One region of the Streptomyces sp. NPDC051133 genome, then DNA from elsewhere that is predicted to be linked to it. Evidence: riboswitches for the same ligand, from Rfam matches in the RefSeq annotation. Region 1 holds a riboswitch; each other region holds the start of a gene.

Region 1 (4,790 bases):
GCCACCAGCGGCTTTGATCCTGCCTCACTCGGTGTGCAGCGCTACGACACTTCCTTGCGCCGCTGGATCGATGCCGACTCGGCGGATCCCGGTAGTGGCGCCGACCGAACGTTCCCCCTCTCCGGCGGTGGTGCCAGCTCCGGGCACCCGGTGTCGGTGCCCCTGCGCATCAAGGACCTCGACCGCCCGGGCCACCTGACCGTCACCGCCACCGTCGACGACCGCCACGGCCATACCTATCGGGCTGTGCCCCAGAGCACGGTGGCCGATCGCCCGACGAGCGCGGTCGGGCCTTGGCCCCACAACGCAGCTCTGGTACGCGGCGGGAAAGCGAAGGAACTCACGCTGACCGTCCGTAACACCACCGGCCGGGCTTACCCGTCGCTGTACGCGTCGTTCATCGCTGACGGCGAGAACGGCCACCGCGTCCTCAAGCCCAAAGACCTCACACTCCAGCAGTACGTCCACGGCCGCGGTTGGGAGCGGATCGCGCTCAAGGCTGGTAGTTGCGATCCCGGCATGGGATCCCGGCTGTTCCCTGTCGCCGATTCACCCCTGCGGCCGGGCGCTACGGCCGTCTACCGGCTCAGGTTCGCAGTCAACAGCTCCGCCGCGGTGAGCACTGCTCAAGCAGGGGTTGTGGTGGCTACCGGCAACACGGATATCTTCTTCCAGCAGTTGCCCTTCACCATCCGCAACCGTTGACGACCTGCCGGTCACGCCGCATTACGGTGCCGCGGCCGTGTACAGCGCGGTGACGAGCTGGCTGCCGGCTTGATGGGCAGTTGTTCGTCCTCGGGAAGAAGCCCGTGTGCCACGATGCCCCGATTACGGGCGGGAGCCTCGTTGAGACTGCAGGGGTCACCTCACCACATCGCGGCACACGGGCAGTGCAACCGCACCGTACGGCGGCCCGGCCCGTGCGGCCATGCCGGTTGATCAGACTGCAAGGAGCCGGGGAGCCGCCGCGCGTCCAGGTACAGCTGGGGTGCTGCATCGACGGGCGAGGCGAAGATCCGGATGCTCCTTGTCTTCCCTGCCATGCGATCGCCACCGGCGGCGAGGTCTCGCCCCGCTGGCGCGAGCACATTCATTGGATTAGGGGAAAGGTGGGGCTTTTTTGTTATTTCGATTAACTGAGGCCTTTTCATCCTGGGGTTGAGCTGGCGTGATGCAGGGTGGACGGCCTGGATGAGGCCCGTGATGCGGGGTGGTCGAGCAGCGGAGTTTGCGGAGGAGGCGCCGGTTCTTGGGGGCGGCCATGGTTTGTTCGAGGAGGGCGCGGATTTTGGTCCGGGACCTCCCTGGAGGCCTTGTCCGCCCGGCAAGAGCTTTGTGCCTGGTCGAGGGCGTTGATGGTGCCGTGTTCGCGGGTCGCGCGGACGTCGTGAACGGCCCCTGACGGTGCCGGAGAGGCCCACGGCGGCCGGCCGAGGGATCGGCGACGACCTGCCGTTCATGCCGTGCTTCTTGTGCTTGACAGAGTAGAAGGGCTGGTCGGCGGCGATCCGGTCGATCGGCAGGAGCGTTCCGTCGAGAAGGACGTATGCCTTTGTCGAAGCGGTCCGGACGGCCTCGCCGAGGTTCGGTGCGAGTGCCGCCAGCAGGTCGTCGGCCTCGCTGATGTAGCGGTAGGCCGTGCTCGTCCCTGGCCTGGAAGCTTGCCGCGAGCTGGGCATAGGTGGTTCCGTTCCGCAGATGCGCCAACACCAGCAGGGCCCGACGGCCGGCCGGGAGCTTCCGGTCCGACAACGGTGTTCGCGCAGGCGAGCGGCGAGGAAGGACAGGGAGATCGGCTGGACACGTCCAGCCCGCGCGGACAGACAAGCACGTGAAGCCTCTGGTGGTACCGGGTGGTCTTGGTCGTGAACCCGTCTACCCGGGGCTTCACTCATCTGTCGACCCAACTGAGGAGCATGAAGAGATTGGTGTCGAGCTCTTCATCAGCTCGAAAACTGTTGAATACCATCGTGGTCATATTTATTCCAGATATGGTTTTAGTAGTCGCCGCCAATTCCGGGACTAGGGGCGTCATGCGTCATTCTCAGTCACCTCGTGAGACCGGCCAACTGCACGCACTGACCTGGTCCCAGTTAACATGCTCAGGCCTTATTCGATGATTACTCCCACCGTCGCTCGGCTGGTCTGTGCTGCGAGTGGTGGGATCTGCTTGCCCCCTGCATCACTGGTTTGCTGCTGGTACTGCACACGCGCTGTCTCCAGAAGGCGACGCCATGAAACGACCGTTGGACGGCGGCGCAATAGAGCCCGCCGCTCGCGTTCAGTCATTCCGCCCCAGACTCCATACTCAATCCGATGATCCAGCGCGAAAGCAAGACATTCGGTTCGTACAGGGCAGCTGGTACACACCGCTTTGGCACGGTTCTGCGCGGCGCCAGTGACGAAGAGATCGTCCGGTGGCGTGGTTCGACACCGCCCCTGCGTGCTCCAATGAGTAACCGATGTCACTACAATTTATCCCATCATGAGTAAACGTTGCGAGTTGGCCTTGATGGGCTATCGAGGTGCTTACTGGCTCCCTGTTGCTCAGCGGGCTCTGTCAGTTGCCCCGGGCGCGGCGATGCCTCGCGTAGCATGTGTTCGCCTCCGCTTTAGGGATGTCGGCCGGCGCGGCATCATCGCCGCACGCCAGGGGCAGGTAGACGTGGCTAGCGTCGGCTTCTCTGAATTTCAGTAGGCGCCGTGGACGTTGTCAATGGAACCGTAACGCGCAGCTGCGTAATGGCAGGCTGCCGTGATGTTGGCAACTGGATCAAAGGGGTTCATTGAAGTCCCTGGAACATGATATGCCGCAAACGTTGGCGCGATAATCTGAAGAAGTCCCTTGGATGGCGTGCCTGCGGCCGCATTTGAGTCCCAGTTGTTAACAGCCTGCGGATTTCCGGAAGACTCGCGCATGACGTTGCGATAAATTCCCTGATATGAGCCAGGAATTCCATGCTTTGACATGACCGCGAGTGATTCACGGATCCAGCCGTCAAGATTGTTCGGGTAGGTCTTGTTCCGTGTCCTAGGAGCCGAGGAATGCTGGACTTTACTGCCAGGGTGGTGTGGAGAGGCGGTCGACCTGGACCCACCGTTCACTAGAAGCTTCATGCCGGTGCGAATAGCTGATGGATTATCGCCGATACTGGTCCGATTATCCCGATAGAGCTTCTGCCAGCCGCCAGGCAAGGAGAATTTTGCAGCTATCGTCGATAGCGAATCTCCGGGAGCGACCGTATACGTCACGGGTTTGTGATGAGTAGCAGCGGAAGAAGCGTGGGTGTCGAGTGTGCTGGTGTGTTCGGTGGTTGGAGCAAGTTGCGGAATTGAATCGGCCGTGGTCGCGCACACCAGCGGCAGGGCGATTGCGCTGCCGCCGATCCCTGCAATCGTCAAGTGACGCCCCGTCTGGGTGTCCTTCTGGCGACGATGTTTTCCTTGTCTGGGCATGGCAAGGCCTCTCCTGCCGTCTGCGAGGTTAGCTGTCGGGTTCGGACTGGAGCTGTCCGGCCGCTTTTGAAGGCGGCTTCACCCCAAGCCGGCCCGTTTTCGGGCGTGCGGCAAGTTTGGGTTCCCCGCTCCCACTGTTCGTGAATTAGCGAATTTCGGATTTCCGAGCTGCAGCGGGATTCGACGTCAACTCGGAGTGACGGGCACCGTAGGCGAACCTTGCACGGGAGACAAGCCCTCGAATTCATCCAGGAGGCTCGTGCCCGGTACGGAGAGCGTGCGGCACAGGCGTCCCCAGGGCTCCATGAACCCCCAACTCCCCGCTGCTGACCCGGATCTGGCACGTGGATTCGACTGGTCACCATTCATGCGTGATGCAGGCCACACCGCGTGAAGATGTTAGCCGCCTTTACGGGAAGAGTTAGCAACTAGTATCAAAACGTACTATTGATGATGTTAGTGCTCGTCATGCCTATATAAATGTGCTAGTGACGAAAATGATGTCCTCGATACGGCAGCCACTCCCTAGCTTGACTCTGTTAGGGATCTTGGAGTTTCCCGGTGCGCCACGTGATCAGCGGGCATGCTCGGAGCTGTTTCGAAGATCGACGCAGTTGTCGAGGTGTCCGTTGTCGCTCTGTCCCCCTGCCGGTAAGCAAGCCCCCTCTCTGACCGCGCAGATCGCGCGGGCGAGCAATCCGGGCGATACGACGGCGATGTGGGTGAGAGATCCCAGCTCACTCAACGGGCGTCCTCGGTCGGGGCGGGTGAGGCGAAGGGCCGGATGCCGGTGAGCTCGTCATAGACCGACAGCGGACGGCGGCCTGCGCTCGCTGGAGCTGACCGACGACATCACCGCCGAGCTGACCGTCCTGGTGGCCTTCGACCAGGACCTCGCAGCCCAATCCACCCGCACCTCCAACCGGATACGCGGCCCGCTCACCCAGTTCCCCCCTCGCTGGAACGCGTCCTCGGACCGCGCCTGGGCCACCCGGCCGTCAAGTGGCTGCGGAAACGCTACGGCTCCCGGCCGACCTGCGGAAAGCCGGCCACAGCAGACTCGTCGAAGTCGTCCGGCCCAATGCCCCGCATGGCTGCCCGGCTCATCGACGATGTCTTCGACGCACTCGACGAACAGACCGTCGTCGTTCCGGGCCCCGGCACCCTCAACACCGTGATCCCGTCCCTGGCCGCCGTCCACGAACAGCGCCGGGCGCTGGAAGCCCAGTGTCCGCGTACTCGTCTGAGGAAGTGCACCACCGAGCAAGAAGTTGTGTGCACCACTGCTCAGGCCACCTCGGTGTCCCGTTCGATGGCCTGAAGGCGGTTCTTGA
Region 2 (4,790 bases), on a different contig from region 1:
ACCCCCAGCCGCAGCCCGGCGAGGCCAAGCCGTGGGCGTTCCCCGCCCCCGAGCGCGACACGCTCGGCAACGGTCTGACCGTCCTGCGCTGCCACCGCCCCGGCCAGCAGGTCGTCGCCGTCGAGGTCCTGCTGGACGCGCCCCTGGACGCCGAGCCGACGGGCCTGGACGGCGTCGCCACGATCATGGCGCGGGCCTTCTCCGAGGGCACGGACAAGCACTCCGCCGAGGAGTTCGCCGCCGAGCTGGAGCGCGCGGGTGCCACGCTCGACGCGCACGCCGACCACCCCGGCGTCCGGATCAGCCTGGAGGTCCCGGCCTCCCGTCTGGCCAAGGGCCTCGGCCTGCTCGCCGACGCGCTGCGCGCGCCCGCCTTCGCCGAGAGCGAGGTCGAGCGGCTGGTCCGCAACCGCCTGGACGAGATCCCGCACGAGCTCGCCAACCCCTCCCGCCGTGCCGCCAAGGAGCTCTCCAAGGAGCTCTTCCCGGCGGCCTCGCGCATGTCGCGCCCGCGCCAGGGCACCGAGGAGACCGTCGAGAAGATCGACGCCGCCGCCGTACGGGCCTTCTACGACCGCTACGTCCGTCCCGCCACGGGCACGGTGGTCGTGGTCGGCGACCTCACCGGGATCGACCTGGACGAGCTGCTCGGCGACACCCTGGGCGCCTGGACCGGCACCCCGGGCGAGCCCCGGCCCGTGCCGCCGGTGACCGCCGACGACACCGGGCGCGTGGTCATCGTGGACCGCCCCGGCGCCGTCCAGACGCAGCTGCTCATCGGCCGGGTCGGTTCCGACCGGCACGACCGCGTGTGGCCCGCCCAGGTGCTCGGCACCTACTGCCTCGGCGGCACCCTCACCTCCCGCCTGGACCGCGTGCTGCGCGAGGAGAAGGGCTACACCTACGGCGTGCGCGCGTTCGGGCAGGTCATGCGGTCCGCCCCGGACGGCACGGGCGCCTCGATGCTCGCCATCAGCGGCTCCGTGGACACCCCGAACACCGGTCCCGCGCTCGACGACCTGTGGAAGGTGCTGCGCACCCTCGCGGCCGAGGGCCTGACCGACGCCGAGCGGGACGTCGCCGTGCAGAACCTGGTCGGCGTGGCGCCGCTCAAGTACGAGACCGCGGCGGCCGTCGCGAGCACCCTGGCCGACCAGGTCGAGCAGTACCTGCCCGACGACTTCCAGGCGACGCTCTACCGGCAGCTCGCGGCGACGGGGACCGTCGAGGCCACCGCGGCCGTCGTGAACGCCTTCCCGGTGGACCGCCTGGTGACCGTCCTCGTCGGTGACGCCGCCCAGATCAAGGCGCCGGTCGAGGCGCTCGGCATCGGCGAAGTCACCGTCGTGGCCGCCGAGTAGCGTCCGCGGCCGCCGCGTGGCGGCAGCCACTGCGGCACGCACGCACACGCCGTACTCGCGCGTGGGCCCTGACGACCTACGGGTCGTCAGGGCCCTTGTCGTTCCAACCGCTTCCCCAGATGACCGATTTGAGACGGAGGTTGCCTGTCTGCCCTGTGGGATGCGCTACAAAACACCGGTTGCGTTTGAGGTTCGAAAGCCGCCCCGCTTAGCGTCGTCCGGGCTGTTCGTCAGGCAGTACGCCGCGCCCGCGGCACCGGACAGTCATCGCCGAGTCCCCGTACGGCGCGAGCCAGGGGAGCCGGGGACCCACCGTCCCTGGGGTGAATCGGGCGCCCGCGCGGAAGCGGGGGAGCCCGTAGGAGACCTTCCTGCTCCGAACCCGTCAGCTAACCCGGTAGGCGAGAGGGAAGGAAAGGACCAGCCACTTCATGGCGTTCATGTGCGCCACCGGGAAGCACCGCAAGCCCGGCCGGGTCAAGCGCACCACCGCTCAGGCGGCCGGTGTCGCGGCCCTCACCACCACCGGTGTCATCGGCACCCTCGCCGCCTCCCCGGCCCTCGCCGCCGAGAACTCCGCGGAGCAGACCGGCCTCACCCCGGTGCTCGCCGTGAGCGACGACATCGCCGAGCACATCGACGCGCAGGCCGCCGCCCAGAAGCAGGCCGCCGAGCAGAAGGCCGCCGAGGAGGCCGCCGCCAAGGCCGCGGCCGCGAAGGCCAAGCAGGAGCGCGAGGCCCGGGCCCGTGCCGCCCGCGAGGCCGAGCGCAAGCGGCTGAACGCCTTCGTCCCGCCGGTCGCCCACTCCTACGTCTCCACCGGCTACGAGGCCAGCAGCTCCCTGTGGTCCTCGGGCCACCACACGGGCATCGACTTCCACGCGGCCAGCGGCACGGCCGTCCACGCGGTCGGCTCGGGCACCGTCGTCTCCACCGGCTGGGGCGGCGCCTACGGCAACCAGATCGTGATCCGCATGGCCGACGGCATGTACACCCAGTACGGCCACCTGTCCTCCATCGGCGTCACGGTGGGCCAGCAGGTCACCCCGGGCCAGCAGATCGGCCTGTCCGGCGCCACCGGCAACGTCACCGGCCCGCACCTGCACTTCGAGGCGCGTACGACGCCCGACTACGGCTCCGACGTCGACCCGGTCGCCTACCTCCGCAAGCACGGCGTGAACGCCTGACCGACCGGACGGCGATCGCCGGTACCCCTGACAAGCCCCGGCTCGCCGAGCCGGGGCTTTCGCCGTATTTCCGCTGTCTCCGCCCGCACCGCTGTCCAAAAAATATCCATGGATTACGGCCCGCCGTCGGAAATTCCGGCTCATTGCAATAGAGTCGCAGAACACGCGTCCATCGTCGGCGTTTCACGGGGATTAAGGCGGAGGTCGGTCATGCGTATTCCGGCGCACTCGGTGTGCACGGCGATCCGGGACGACATCGTCGCCGGTGTCCATGAACGCGGCAGCCGCCTCACCGAGGAAGTACTGGCCCGCCGCTACGGCGTCTCGCGCGTGCCCGTCCGCGAGGCCCTGCGCACCCTGGAGGCCGAGGGTTTCGTGGTGACCCGCCGGCACGCGGGCGCGTGCGTGGCCGAGCCGACCGAGCAGGAGGCGGCCGACCTGCTGGAGATGCGTCTGCTCCTGGAGCCGCTCGGTGCCGCCCGGGCCGCGCAGCGGCGCACCGAGGCCCATCTGAAGGTGCTGCGCGGGCTGGTCCGGCTGGGCCAGGAGCGGGCCAGGAGCGGCAACAGCGCCGATCTGCGCGCACTGGGCGGCTGGTTCCACGAGACGCTCGCCCAGGCCTCCGGCAGTCCGTCGCTGACCTCGATGCTCACCCAGTTGCGCCACAAGATCGCCTGGATGTACGCGGTGGAGTCCGCGCCGAGCCCGGTGGAGTCCTGGGCGGAGCACGGGGCGATCGTGGACGCGGTGGCGCGCGGTGACGGCGAGCGCGCGCGGGCGGTCACGGCCGTGCACACCGAGCGCGCGTCGGCCGTGCACCGGCTGCGTTTCCGCCGGGCGGGGGAGCGTGTGAGGACTTCGCAACACGCCGTACACACGTCGGGCGGGCGGCATTAACACCGGCACCGTATACAAAGAGATGATATTCGGTGGGCCGGGTATTTCCGTTGCCTTTTCCTGCTGCCGTGAATTCGGCGGCCGCAGGATGCATCGGTCTGCCCGGCCGCGACTGAATTCACCGATCGGCCGCGAAAACACGAAAGCCGCGCCACCCGAAAAGGGTGACGCGGCTTCACGGTGTGACTTCGGACGGTGTGACTCAGACGGTCTCGGGCAGTTCCTCGAGGCCCTCGGAGACCAGCTTGGCCAGACGGTCGAGGGCGGCGTCCGCACCCTCGGCGTCGGAGGCGAGGACGATCTCCTCGCCGCCCTGGGCGCCCAGACCCAGGACAGCCAGCATGGAGGCCGCGTTGACGGGGTTGCCCCCGGCCTTGGCGATCGTCACCGGGACGCCTGCGGCCGTGGCGGCTCGGACGAAGATGGAAGCGGGGCGGGCGTGGAGGCCCTCGGCCCAGCCGACGTTGACGCGGCGCTCAGCCATGTGTTGCTGCCCTTCAGTCTTCAGGGTTGTCTAGACCAGTTTCCCACACCGTGAAGCGTGCCCGATGCGGACCTTCGCCGCGCACCGGTGTGGCGTCGGGGCCGCGGCCTCGGCTCCGACTTCCGTCCTCCACAGACTGCCTCGCGCCGTTGTCGTACGCGAGCCGTACTCTGGGGCCCATGCAGACCTCGGCGGACCGGCAGGACCGGCACCAGTACCCCGCCCACTGGGAGGCGGACGTGGTGCTGCGCGACGGGGGCACCGCACGCATCAGGCCCATCACCATTGATGACGCCGACCGCCTGGTCAGCTTCTACGAGCAGGTCTCGGACGAGTCGAAGTACTACCGCTTCTTCGCGCCGTACCCGCGACTCTCCGCCAAGGACGTCCACCGCTTCACGCACCACGACTTTGTGGACCGGGTGGGACTCGCGGCCACCGTCGGCGGCGAGTTCATCGCCACCGTACGCTACGACCGCATCGGCGCCGACGGCATGCCCGCCTCGTCACCCGCGGACGAGGCCGAGGTCGCCTTCCTGGTGCAGGACGCCCACCAGGGCCGCGGGGTCGCCTCCGCCCTGCTGGAACACATCGCGGCCGTCGCGCGCGAGCGCGGCATCCGCCGCTTCGCCGCCGAGGTGCTGCCCGCCAACACCAAGATGATCAAGGTGTTCACGGACGCCGGCTACACCCAGCAACGCAGTTTCGAGGACGGCGTCGTCCGCCTGGAGTTCGACCTCGAACCCACCGACCGCTCCGTCGCCGTCCAGCGAGCCCGGGAGCAGCGCGCCGAGGGCCGCTCGGTACGGCGGCTCCTCGCCCCCGGCTCGGTCGCGGTCGTCGGCGTCGGACGCGCCCCCG
Region 3 (4,790 bases), on a different contig from region 1:
GCCGGCACCATTCGCGCCGACAACCCGCGCCTGCTGGTCAACTCCGCCGAGCGCCGCGCGGCCCGCACCGCGGCGGGCAGGCCGGAGTACCCGCTCAAGGTCACCGTCACCGCCTCCGGCGACCTCGACCCGGCCGCGAACTTCTGGCACACCGGCGGCGAGAAGGTCGTCTACACCACCGACCAGGGCGCCGAACGGGCCTCCCGTCTCCTCGGCGGCACCGCCGACGTCGTCCCGCTCGGCCCCGGACTCGACTGGCGGACCCTGCTCGAACATCTGCACGAGGCGTGCGGGGTCGAGCGCCTGATGGTCGAGGGCGGCGGACAGGTCCACACCCAGCTCCTCCAGGAGGGCCTCGCCGACGAACTCCAGCTGGTCCTCGCCCCGCTCCTCGTCGGTGACCCGGCGGCCCCGCGCCTGTTCGGCCCCGGGGCGTACCAGGGCGGCCGGCTGCGCCTGACGGAGACCCGCCGCATCGAGGACGTCGTGCTCATGCGCTACGAGCCCACCGCCCCCGGCACCGGCTCCGCGCCCACCGCCGCCGACCGCCGGTGGCTGCGCACCGCCTGCGAGCTCGCCGCGCTCTGCCCGCCCTCGCGGACCGCGTTCAGCGTGGGCGCGGTCGTGGTCGCCGCCGACGGCAAGGAGCTGGCCCGCGGCCACTCCCGGGAGGGAGCCGACCCCGTGGTGCACGCGGAGGAGGCCGCCCTGGCCAAGCTGGACCCGGCCGACCCGCGCCTGCCCGGCGCCACCGTCTACAGCAGCCTGGAGCCCTGCGCCCGCCGCGCCTCGCGCCCCGCGCCCTGCGCCGAGCTGATCCTGCGTGCGGGCGTGCGCCGGGTGGTCACGGCCTGGCGGGAGCCGGACACGTTCGTCGCGGCGGCCGACGGGACGGGGGTGCTGGCCGGCGCGGGCGCGCAGGTGATCGTCCTGCCGGAGCTGGAGGGACTCGCCAAGGCACCGAACGCGCATCTGCCGGGCTGACGGCACCGTGCCGCCCCTGCGGGGGGCGGCACAAACACTCAGGGCCGGAAACCAGTGATGGTTTCCGGCCCTGAGCCTTCAGTAGCGGGGACAGGATTTGAACCTGCGACCTCTGGGTTATGAGCCCAGCGAGCTACCGAGCTGCTCCACCCCGCGTCGTTGTGTCTCAAGAGTACCCCATCCGCAGGTCGGAACGCACATCCGTGGCCGGCGGGCCTGTCGTGCGGCCTGTCGGCGGGGCCGTACGGCGGGATCATCCGGTCGGCCCACAGCGCTCGCCGCGCGCCGTGCCGCCCGCAAATCTGGACGTACGTCGGACACGTGGGAGACAAACGGTGCGCCCTGGAGAGGTGGAGGAGAACACGTGCACCAGGGCCGGCGGCCGGCTGCCCGGCGACCCCCTGTCCGACCCGGGCCTCGGCGACGAGCCCCCGCCTCTGCCCCGCCCACGCCGCCTCGACCCTCGCGTCCCGGCCCGCGCCCTGCCCGCCCTGCTGATCGCGGCGGGCGTCCTGTACGGCCTGCTCACCCCGGAGGAGTTCACCGCCGTCCCGTTCTTCTCCGCCGCCCCGCTGATCGCCGCACCCCTGTCGTCGCTGCGCACCACCGTGCTCACCGGCCTCACGGCCCTCGCCGCCGGCTTCGCGGTGCACGCAGGCCCCGGCACCCACCCCGCCGTCGCCGCCGTCACCGACGCGGTCACCATCGCCACGGTCGCCCTGCTCGCCCTCGCCATCAACCGGGTGGTCCGGCTCGGCGACCGGCGGCTCGCCTCCGCCCGGGAGGTCGCCGAGGCCGCCCAGCGGGCCGTACTGCCGGAGCCCGCGGCGCGGATCGGCGGCTTCGAGATCGCCGCCCGCTACGAGGCGGCGCGGCGGGACGCGTCCATCGGCGGGGACCTGTACGCGGTGCAGGACAGCCCGTACGGCGTCCGGCTGGTCGTCGGGGACGTACGCGGCAAGGGCATCGGCGCGGTCGCCGCGGTCGCCGTGGTGATCGGGGCGTTCCGGGAGGCGGCCGAGCACGCGGCCACCCTGGAGGAGGTGGCCGAGCGGCTGGAGCGGGCGCTGGCCCGGGAGGGCACCCGGCGGGCCGGCATCGACGCCTTCGAGGGGTTCACCACCGCCGTCCTCGCCGAACTCCCGCACGGCGACGGGGTCGTACGGCTCGTCAACCGCGGCCATCCACCTCCGCTGCTGCTCTACGCCGACGGCACCGTGCGCGCCCTGACCACGCACGAGCCCGCGCTGCCGCTGGGCATGGCCGACCTCGGCCGGTGGCCCGACCGGTCCCTCCAGGCGGGCTTTCCGAGCGGGGCCACGCTGCTGCTGCACACCGACGGCCTCTCCGAGGCCCGGGACGGCCACGGCCGGTTCTACGACCTGGAACGGCGGCTCGACGGACGCCCCTTCGCCGACCCGGGCGCGCTGCTCGACCGGCTCGCCACCGAGGCGCGGCGGCACTCCGGCGGCGGAATGGCGGACGACATGGCGCTGCTCGCCGTGCGGCGGCCCTGAGCGGGGTGACGGTCCCTGGGCGGAAGTCACGGCCTGTGACCGCCCGACCGCCGTGCGCATAACATCTGAGTCACCATCAAAAACACTGAGACTCCTGAAGCGTGGCCAACTCGCCCGTTTTGCAGGCTTCCTGTCCGGAAAGTCCGCGACCGGAAACCTTAATGATCAAGCCGAACGGCTTGGAAAGTGCCTGGCGGGTCTATTAACGTTCGATAACGCAGCGCGGTCGTCCCAGCCGTCACAAGAGGCGGCTCCGTGCGCACGCGCCGAATCCCGCAAGGGAACCGGGGAACCACCACCTTGGGGTGAATCACGCGGACACCGCCGTGAACTGCTTTGAGTCCACGACCGGTATACGCGCGTAGGAGACCTTCCTGCTCCGAACCCGTCAGCTAACCCGGTAGGCGGCGGAAGGAAAGGAGCACGCCCGCGTGGCGTCCAACCGGCCTGCCCCAGAAGCCCCGTTCGTGCCTGCGCAGCGCGAGTCCGAAACGTTCGGTTACGGCGCCTACCGCGCCGACGAGGGCCCCTGGGAGGAGTGGAACCCGACCGAGGACTCCGTCGCCCCGGTCCGCGGCCGGCACCGCGTCGCCAAGCAGCGCGGCGGCTTCGCGCGCAGCTCCACCGTCCTCGGCGTCGGCGTGATGGCCGCGGTCGGCGCGGGCGGCATGGCCAGCGCCAACACCGGCAAGCCGCCGGTCTCCATATCCCTGCCGGACCTGCCGGACCTGCCGTCCTCCGTCGACCACTTCTTCGGCGACGACTCCTCCGGCTCCGACACGCACCAGGCCACCGCCACCGCGCTCAGCAACGTCGGCACCACCGCCGACAGCGACAGCAGCACCGGTGCCGGCGAGGCCCTGCGCAACCGGATCATGGCCCAGGCCGAGCAGCAGCAGAGCAAGGCCGACAGCAAGGCCACCGCCGCCGCGCTCGCCGCTTCCGAGAAGCAGACCGCCGACGCCGCCGCCAAGGCGGAGAAGGACGCCGCCGCCAAGGCCGCCGCCGCCCAGCAGAAGGCGGAGGCCGACGCCAAGAAGGCCGCCGAGGCCGAGCGGCTGGCCGAGCTGGCCAAGCAGTACACGCTGCCGGTCGTCTCGTACACGCTCACCGGAACGTTCGGGCAGCCCGGCTCCATGTGGTCCTCCGGCTACCACACCGGCCTGGACTTCGCCGCTCCCACCGGCACCCTCATCAAGGCGATCCACAGCGGCACGGTCACCCAGGCCGGATGGGCCGGTGCCTACGGCTACCGCACCGTCCTCACCCTGGACGACGGCACCGAGCTGTGGTTCTGCCACCAGTCCTCGATCAACGTCTCGGTCGGCCAGAAGGTCTCCACCGGCGACGTCATCGGCCGCGTCGGTGCCACCGGCAACGTCACCGGCCCGCACCTGCACCTGGAGGTGCACCCGAACGGCCAGGCCACCGCCGTCGACCCGGCGCCCTGGCTGCGGTCGAAGGGCCTCACCCCCTGAGCGTGTCGTTCGTGTGAACACGGCGCCGGCGGCGGAATGCGATCATCCGCCGCCGGCGTTGACATTGAGCATGACTTCTCTGCGCACACTCGGCTCCTCCGACCTCGAGGTCTTCCCGCTCTCCCTCGGCGGCAACGTCTTCGGCTGGACCGCGGACGAGGAGACCTCCTTCGCCGTCCTGGACGCCTACGCGGCCGCCGGCGGCAACTTCATCGACACGGCCGACTCCTACTCCGCCTGGATCGAGGGCAACAAGGGCGGCGAGTCCGAGACGATCATCGGCAAGTGGGTCAAGGCCCGCGGCAACCGCGACGACGTGGTCATCGCCACCAAGGTCAGCCAGCACCCCGAGTACCAGGGCCTGTCCGCCGCCAACATCAAGGCGGCCGCCGACGCCTCCCTGCGCCGCCTGGACACCGACCACATCGACCTCTACTACACCCACTTCGACAAGCCCGAGGTGCCGGTCGAGGAGATCATCGGCGCCCTGGACGAGCTGGTGAAGGCGGGCAAGGTCCGGCACATCGCCGCCTCCAACATCAGCGCCGACCGCCTGAGGGCCTCCCTGGACTTCTCCGACCGCGAGGGCCTGGCCCGGTACGTCGCGCTCCAGCCCCACTACAACCTGGTCTCCCGCGACACCTACGAGGGCCCGCTGCAGGACCTGGCCGCGAAGGAGGGCCTGTCCGCGGTGCCGTACTTCTCGCTCGCCTCGGGCTTCCTGACCGGCAAGTACCGGCCGGGTACGACGGTCGACAGCGCCCGCGCCGAGGGAGCGGCCAAGCACCTGCAGTCCGAGCGCGGCCGGCAG
Region 4 (4,790 bases), on a different contig from region 1:
GTTCCTGGAGGTTCTCGATGCGGGTCTCGTCCTGCGGGTCGGTGGAGTTCTGCAACTCGGCCAGGTAGCCGGTGCGTTCGAGTATGGCCTCCAGGACCGTGGCCGGTCCGGCGCCGGACTCCACGATGGTGCGCAGGTCCTCCATCAGCGTGTTGAACCGCTTGACCGCGTTGGTGGAGCGCGCGGCCATGCCGTACGCCTCGTCGACCCGCCGGAGCGCCTGCGGGAAGCTGATCTTCTCGCGCTGGGCGAGGGCGTCGATCATGGCCTCCGCGCGCTCGCCGATGCCCCGCTTGGGCACGTTGAGGATGCGGCGCAGCGGTACCGAGTCCTCGGGGTTGGCGAGGACGCGCAGGTACGCGAGGACGTCCCGGACCTCCTTGCGCTCGTAGAAGCGGACACCGCCGACGACCTTGTAGGGCAGGCCGACGCGGATGAAGATCTCTTCGAAGACGCGGGACTGGGCGTTGGTCCGGTAGAAGACGGCGACGTCGCCGGCCTTGGCGTCACCCGCGTCGGTGAGACGGTCTATCTCGTCGGCGACGAACTGGGCCTCGTCGTGCTCGGTGTCGGCGACGTAGCCGGTGATCCGCGCGCCGTGGCCGGCGTTGGTCCACAGGTTCTTCGGGCGGCGGGACTCGTTGCGCTCGATGACCGCGTTGGCCGCGCTCAGGATGGTCTGCGTGGAGCGGTAGTTCTGCTCCAGCAGGATCGTCGTCGCGTCCGGGTAGTCCTCCTCGAACTGGAGGATGTTGCGGATCGTCGCACCGCGGAAGGCGTAGATCGACTGGTCCGCGTCACCCACCACGCACAGCTCGGCGGGCGGGACGTCGTACTCGCCGGGCGGGGTGTCGGCCTCGTCGGCGCGCTCGCCGGTGCCGACGAGTTCCCTGACGAGTGCGTACTGGGCGTGGTTGGTGTCCTGGTACTCGTCGACCAGGACGTGCCGGAAGCGACGGCGGTAGTGCTCGGCGACGTCCGGGAAGGCGCGCAGCAGATTGACCGTCGTCATGATCAGGTCGTCGAAGTCGAGGGCGTTGGCCTCGCGCAGCCGCGACTGGTACAGGGCGTAGGCCTGGGCGAGGGTCTTCTCGAAGCCGTCGGCGGCCTGGGCGGCGAAGTCCTCCTCGTCGATCAGCTCGTTCTTCAGATTGCTGATCTTGGCGCTGAAGGACTTCGGCGGGAAGCGCTTGGGGTCGAGGTCCAGGTCGCGGCAGACCAGAGCCATCAGGCGCTTGGAGTCCGCGGCGTCGTAGATCGAGAACGACGACGTGAAGCCGAGCTTCTTCGACTCCCGGCGCAGGATGCGCACGCACGCGCTGTGGAACGTCATCACCCACATCGCGTTCGCCCGCGGGCCGACGAGCTGCTCGACGCGCTCCTTCATCTCGCCCGCGGCCTTGTTGGTGAAGGTGATCGCGAGGATCTGGCCCGGGTGCACGTTCCGCTCGGCGAGCAGGTGCGCGATGCGGTGGGTGAGCACGCGGGTCTTGCCGGAGCCGGCACCGGCGACGATGAGCAGCGGAGTGCCGGCGTGCACGACCGCGGCGCGCTGGTTCTCGTTCAGCCCTTCCAGGAGTGCCGCCGCGTCGATCGCGGGACGCGGGGCACCGTCGCGGTAGTAGGCGTCCCGGTCCGGCGGCACGTCGAACTTCCCGCCGAACAGATCGTCCGGAAGCGGCTCCGGAGCGTGGTCGTCCTCGGGCGGTGGCGGGGGCTCCTCCTCGTGCCCGCGCGAGGGCTGGAGGTCCGCCAGGAAGCTGTCGTCAAAGAGGCTGCTCATCGCTCTCCGAGTCTAGGGCGCCCCACCGACAACCGGCCGCCGTCCCCGGAACATGGCCGGTCCCGTGGACGGTTGATCTTCGTGTCAATAAGGCCCGATGACCCCTCACGCTGCGGAAGCGCCTGCTCACGTGGGTGTGAAAGTGCCCTCAGGTCACGGAAATGTATCGGACATACCTCGCACCAACCTTCACAGAAGACACACGAGTTGGCTAGGTTTCCGTCAGGCCGCACGACCCCTCTCCGGCGAACGTCGCCGGGCCGTACGGCCTCCGCCGAGTCCGGCGCGCCCCGCACGGTGCCCGGAGCCGGGGACCCACCGATCCTGGGGTGAATCGGCCGACTCCCGCCCGGGACGACGCCGTAGGGCAACCCTTCCGAACCACCCGCCCGAACCCGACAGCTAACCCGGTAGGCGGCGCACGTTGGAAGGAGTCGCCAGCTTTGGCGTCGCACCGCAAGCCGCGCCCCGCCGGCACCCGTGGACCGGGCCTGCGTGGCCCCGCCCTCGCCACCGCCGCGTTCACCTCCGTGGCCGTCCTGTCCCAGACGGCCGAGGCGGCCCCCGCCGACGACGGCAGGCCGAGCCTGGAGGAGATCGAGAAGAAGATCGACGAGTTCTACCGCCGCGCCGACTCGGCGCCGGAGGAGGAGTCGGCGGCCCGGCAGCGGGCGCGCGCCGAGGAACAGGCCGCGGCCCGGCAGCGGGCCAGGGCCGAGGACCAGGCGGCGCGGGAGCGCGCACTGACCGAGAACCGTACGGCCCGCGAGACGGCGCCCGGCGAGGACCGGACCGTCCGGGAGCAGGCGCACCCCGGGGACGGGACGGCGGGGCACCGGGCGCTCACCGGGGACCGGACGGCCCCCGAGTGGGCGCGCGCCGGGGAACCGCGCCAGGAGGGCGCCCGGCGCGCGGCCCGGCGCGCCCGGCCCCGCGAGGGTCTGGCGCCGTTCACGGTGGCCCCCGACCCCGCCGCCTCCCTCCTCGCCGAGTATCCGCAGGACCACTTCGCCCAGCACAGGGTGATGAACCGGCTCGCCTCACACGTGAAGGACGCGGCCGGGCGCGGGAGGGCCACCCGGACCACGGAGACACCCGAGACACCAGCCGCCGCGCCGTACGACGTGAAGGGCGCCAAGGCCACCGTCCAGCGCAAGCTCGTCCTCGCGCGCGAGCTGCTGTCCCGGCTCACGGCCGAGGCGGACTCCCGCCCGGCCGCGCTCCCGCAGGAGAAGCAGCCGGACGTCGGCCCGCAGGCCCACGTCGTCTCCGGCCCCGAGGCCACCAGGGCCGAGAAGGCGATCGCCTTCGCCCGCGCCCAGATCGGCAAGCCGTACGTGAGCGGCGCCAGCGGTCCCGGCTCCTACGACTGCTCGGGCCTGACCCAGGCCGCCTGGAAGGCCGCCGGCGTCACCCTGCCACGCGCGGCCCGGGACCAGGCGGTCGCCGGCACCGTCGTGGCCCTCGACGACGCCCGCCCCGGTGACCTGGTCTTCTTCCGCGAGGACAGCAGCCACGTCGGCCTCTGCACCGGCGACGGCATGATGATCCACGCCCCGGGCCCCGGCGCGTACGTCCGCGAGCAGGCGGTCCACCACACCGGGGAGCCGGTGATCCACAGCGTGGTGCGACCGGTCTGACCGGCGGCGGACGCGGGGCGGGCGCGCGTCCGCCCCGCGGGACCTACGCCGTGCGCGCGCCACACGCGCGCGTACGGTGCACAGGACTCGCGGCCGATCGCACGCGCGCGCGTACGGGTGCGTCCGTCCTGTGCCGTGCCGGCGCCGGGCACGAACCACGCATCGTGCCCACGCCCGGCACGAACCGCACGTCGTACCCACGCCGTGCCCGCGCCGGGCACCGCCGGTTCTCCGTGCCCGGGCGCGTCCCGGCGTTTTCACCCGCCCTCGCGCGCGTGCCCTTCCCGATGCCGGGCCGCTCGGCTGCCTAGCATCGGCGCATGTCCGGCTTCTCGGGTCTGCGCGCGTGGTGGGCGGGACGGCCTCCCGCGGCCGGGGCCGCCGTGATGGCGACCGGCATCCTCTCGGTGGGCCTGCACCTGACCGGTGACGAGACGCTCTCGCGGGTGGCGCTGGTGCTGACCGGACTCGGCTGGATCGCGCTGGCGGCCGACTTCGCGCTGCGGCTGGCCGGCGAGCGGCAGCGCTGGGTCACCGAGGCGGAGAGCCCGGGCGCCCTCACCGCCGTGGCCGCGACCACCGTGCTGGGCACCGGGCTCTCCACGCCGGGCCTGCAGACCCTGGCCGCGGCGCTGCTGGCGCTCTCGGCGCTGCTCTGGCCGGTGCTGCTCGTGCTGGTCATGGGGCACTGGAAGCGGCGCATGCCGGGTGCGGTGTTCCTGTGCTGTGTGGCCACCCAGGGGCTCGCCGTGCTGGCCGCCACGCTGGCCGTGGCCGAGGGGACGGCATGGCTCGCGCACACCGCGCTGGTGCTGTTCTGGCTGGGCCTGGTGCTCTACGGGGTCGCCCTGCCCCGCTTCGACGCGCGGCAGGTGCTGGAGGGCCCCGGGGACCACTGGATCGCGGGCGGGGCGCTGGCGATCTCGGCGCTGGCCGGGGCGAAGCTGCTCCTGGCCGGCGACGGCCGCCTGTACCTGTGGGACGGCGACGACCGCGCGGTGCTGGTCACGGCGACGGTCGTGCTGCTCGTGCTGGACCTGGCCTGCTACGTCGTGCTGCTGGCCGCCGAGGCGGTGCGGCCGCGGCCCGGCTACGACATGCGCCGGTGGGCGACGGTGTTCCCGATGGGAATGACGGCGGTGGCGACGCTGTCCGTCGCGGCCGCCGTGGGCCTCCCGTGGCTCAGGGGGCCGGGACGCGTGCTGGTGTGGGTGGCGGTGGCGGCGTGGCTCGTGACCGCCGCCGGTGCGGTGCGTGCGGCCCGCGCCGGCGGCGGGGACGGCTGACCGTCAGGTCCAGAGCACCGCGATGAAGACGTTGGTGGCGGTCAGCGCCCCGACCAGCCCGAACTGGGCCGCGTCGATCTT

What was found. Region 1 has a riboswitch for cyclic di-AMP ahead of AB0N17_RS43145 (transglycosylase SLT domain-containing protein). Riboswitches for the same ligand answer to the same signal wherever they lie in the genome.
Positions count from the first base shown of each region.
Region 2: it holds a riboswitch for cyclic di-AMP, as region 1 does, so the genes downstream of both, AB0N17_RS26705 (M23 family metallopeptidase) here and AB0N17_RS43145 (transglycosylase SLT domain-containing protein) in region 1, are expected to answer to the same signal.
Region 3: it holds a riboswitch for cyclic di-AMP, as region 1 does, so the genes downstream of both, AB0N17_RS19905 (M23 family metallopeptidase) here and AB0N17_RS43145 (transglycosylase SLT domain-containing protein) in region 1, are expected to answer to the same signal.
Region 4: it holds a riboswitch for cyclic di-AMP, as region 1 does, so the genes downstream of both, AB0N17_RS30450 (C40 family peptidase) here and AB0N17_RS43145 (transglycosylase SLT domain-containing protein) in region 1, are expected to answer to the same signal.

Region 1 is NZ_JBFBBK010000088.1:9,751-14,540, reverse strand. It holds gene AB0N17_RS43165 (hypothetical protein) at 1-705, shown strand, start outside; partial or broken gene AB0N17_RS43160 (transposase family protein) at 1,182-1,831, opposite strand; gene AB0N17_RS43155 (LuxR C-terminal-related transcriptional regulator) at 1,832-2,026, shown strand; gene AB0N17_RS43150 (WhiB family transcriptional regulator) at 2,110-2,469, opposite strand; gene AB0N17_RS43145 (transglycosylase SLT domain-containing protein) at 2,692-3,456, opposite strand; cyclic di-AMP (ydaO/yuaA leader) riboswitch at 3,460-3,617, opposite strand; partial or broken gene AB0N17_RS43140 (hypothetical protein) at 4,188-4,684, shown strand; partial or broken gene istB (IS21-like element helper ATPase IstB) at 4,744-4,790, opposite strand, start outside.
Region 2 is NZ_JBFBBK010000027.1:122,116-126,905, forward strand. It holds gene AB0N17_RS26700 (pitrilysin family protein) at 1-1,361, shown strand, start outside; cyclic di-AMP (ydaO/yuaA leader) riboswitch at 1,620-1,780, shown strand; gene AB0N17_RS26705 (M23 family metallopeptidase) at 1,793-2,548, shown strand; gene AB0N17_RS26710 (GntR family transcriptional regulator) at 2,759-3,445, shown strand; gene AB0N17_RS26715 (HPr family phosphocarrier protein) at 3,648-3,929, opposite strand; gene AB0N17_RS26720 (GNAT family N-acetyltransferase) at 4,109-4,790, shown strand, end outside.
Region 3 is NZ_JBFBBK010000018.1:55,069-59,858, forward strand. It holds gene AB0N17_RS19890 (dihydrofolate reductase family protein) at 1-984, shown strand, start outside; tRNA gene AB0N17_RS19895 (tRNA-Met) at 1,067-1,140, opposite strand; gene AB0N17_RS19900 (PP2C family protein-serine/threonine phosphatase) at 1,320-2,501, shown strand; cyclic di-AMP (ydaO/yuaA leader) riboswitch at 2,756-2,925, shown strand; gene AB0N17_RS19905 (M23 family metallopeptidase) at 2,933-3,979, shown strand; gene AB0N17_RS19910 (aldo/keto reductase) at 4,050-4,790, shown strand, end outside.
Region 4 is NZ_JBFBBK010000034.1:88,740-93,529, reverse strand. It holds gene pcrA (DNA helicase PcrA) at 1-1,783, opposite strand, end outside; cyclic di-AMP (ydaO/yuaA leader) riboswitch at 2,046-2,215, shown strand; gene AB0N17_RS30450 (C40 family peptidase) at 2,227-3,423, shown strand; gene AB0N17_RS30445 (tellurite resistance/C4-dicarboxylate transporter family protein) at 3,744-4,709, shown strand; gene AB0N17_RS30440 (hypothetical protein) at 4,713-4,790, opposite strand, start outside.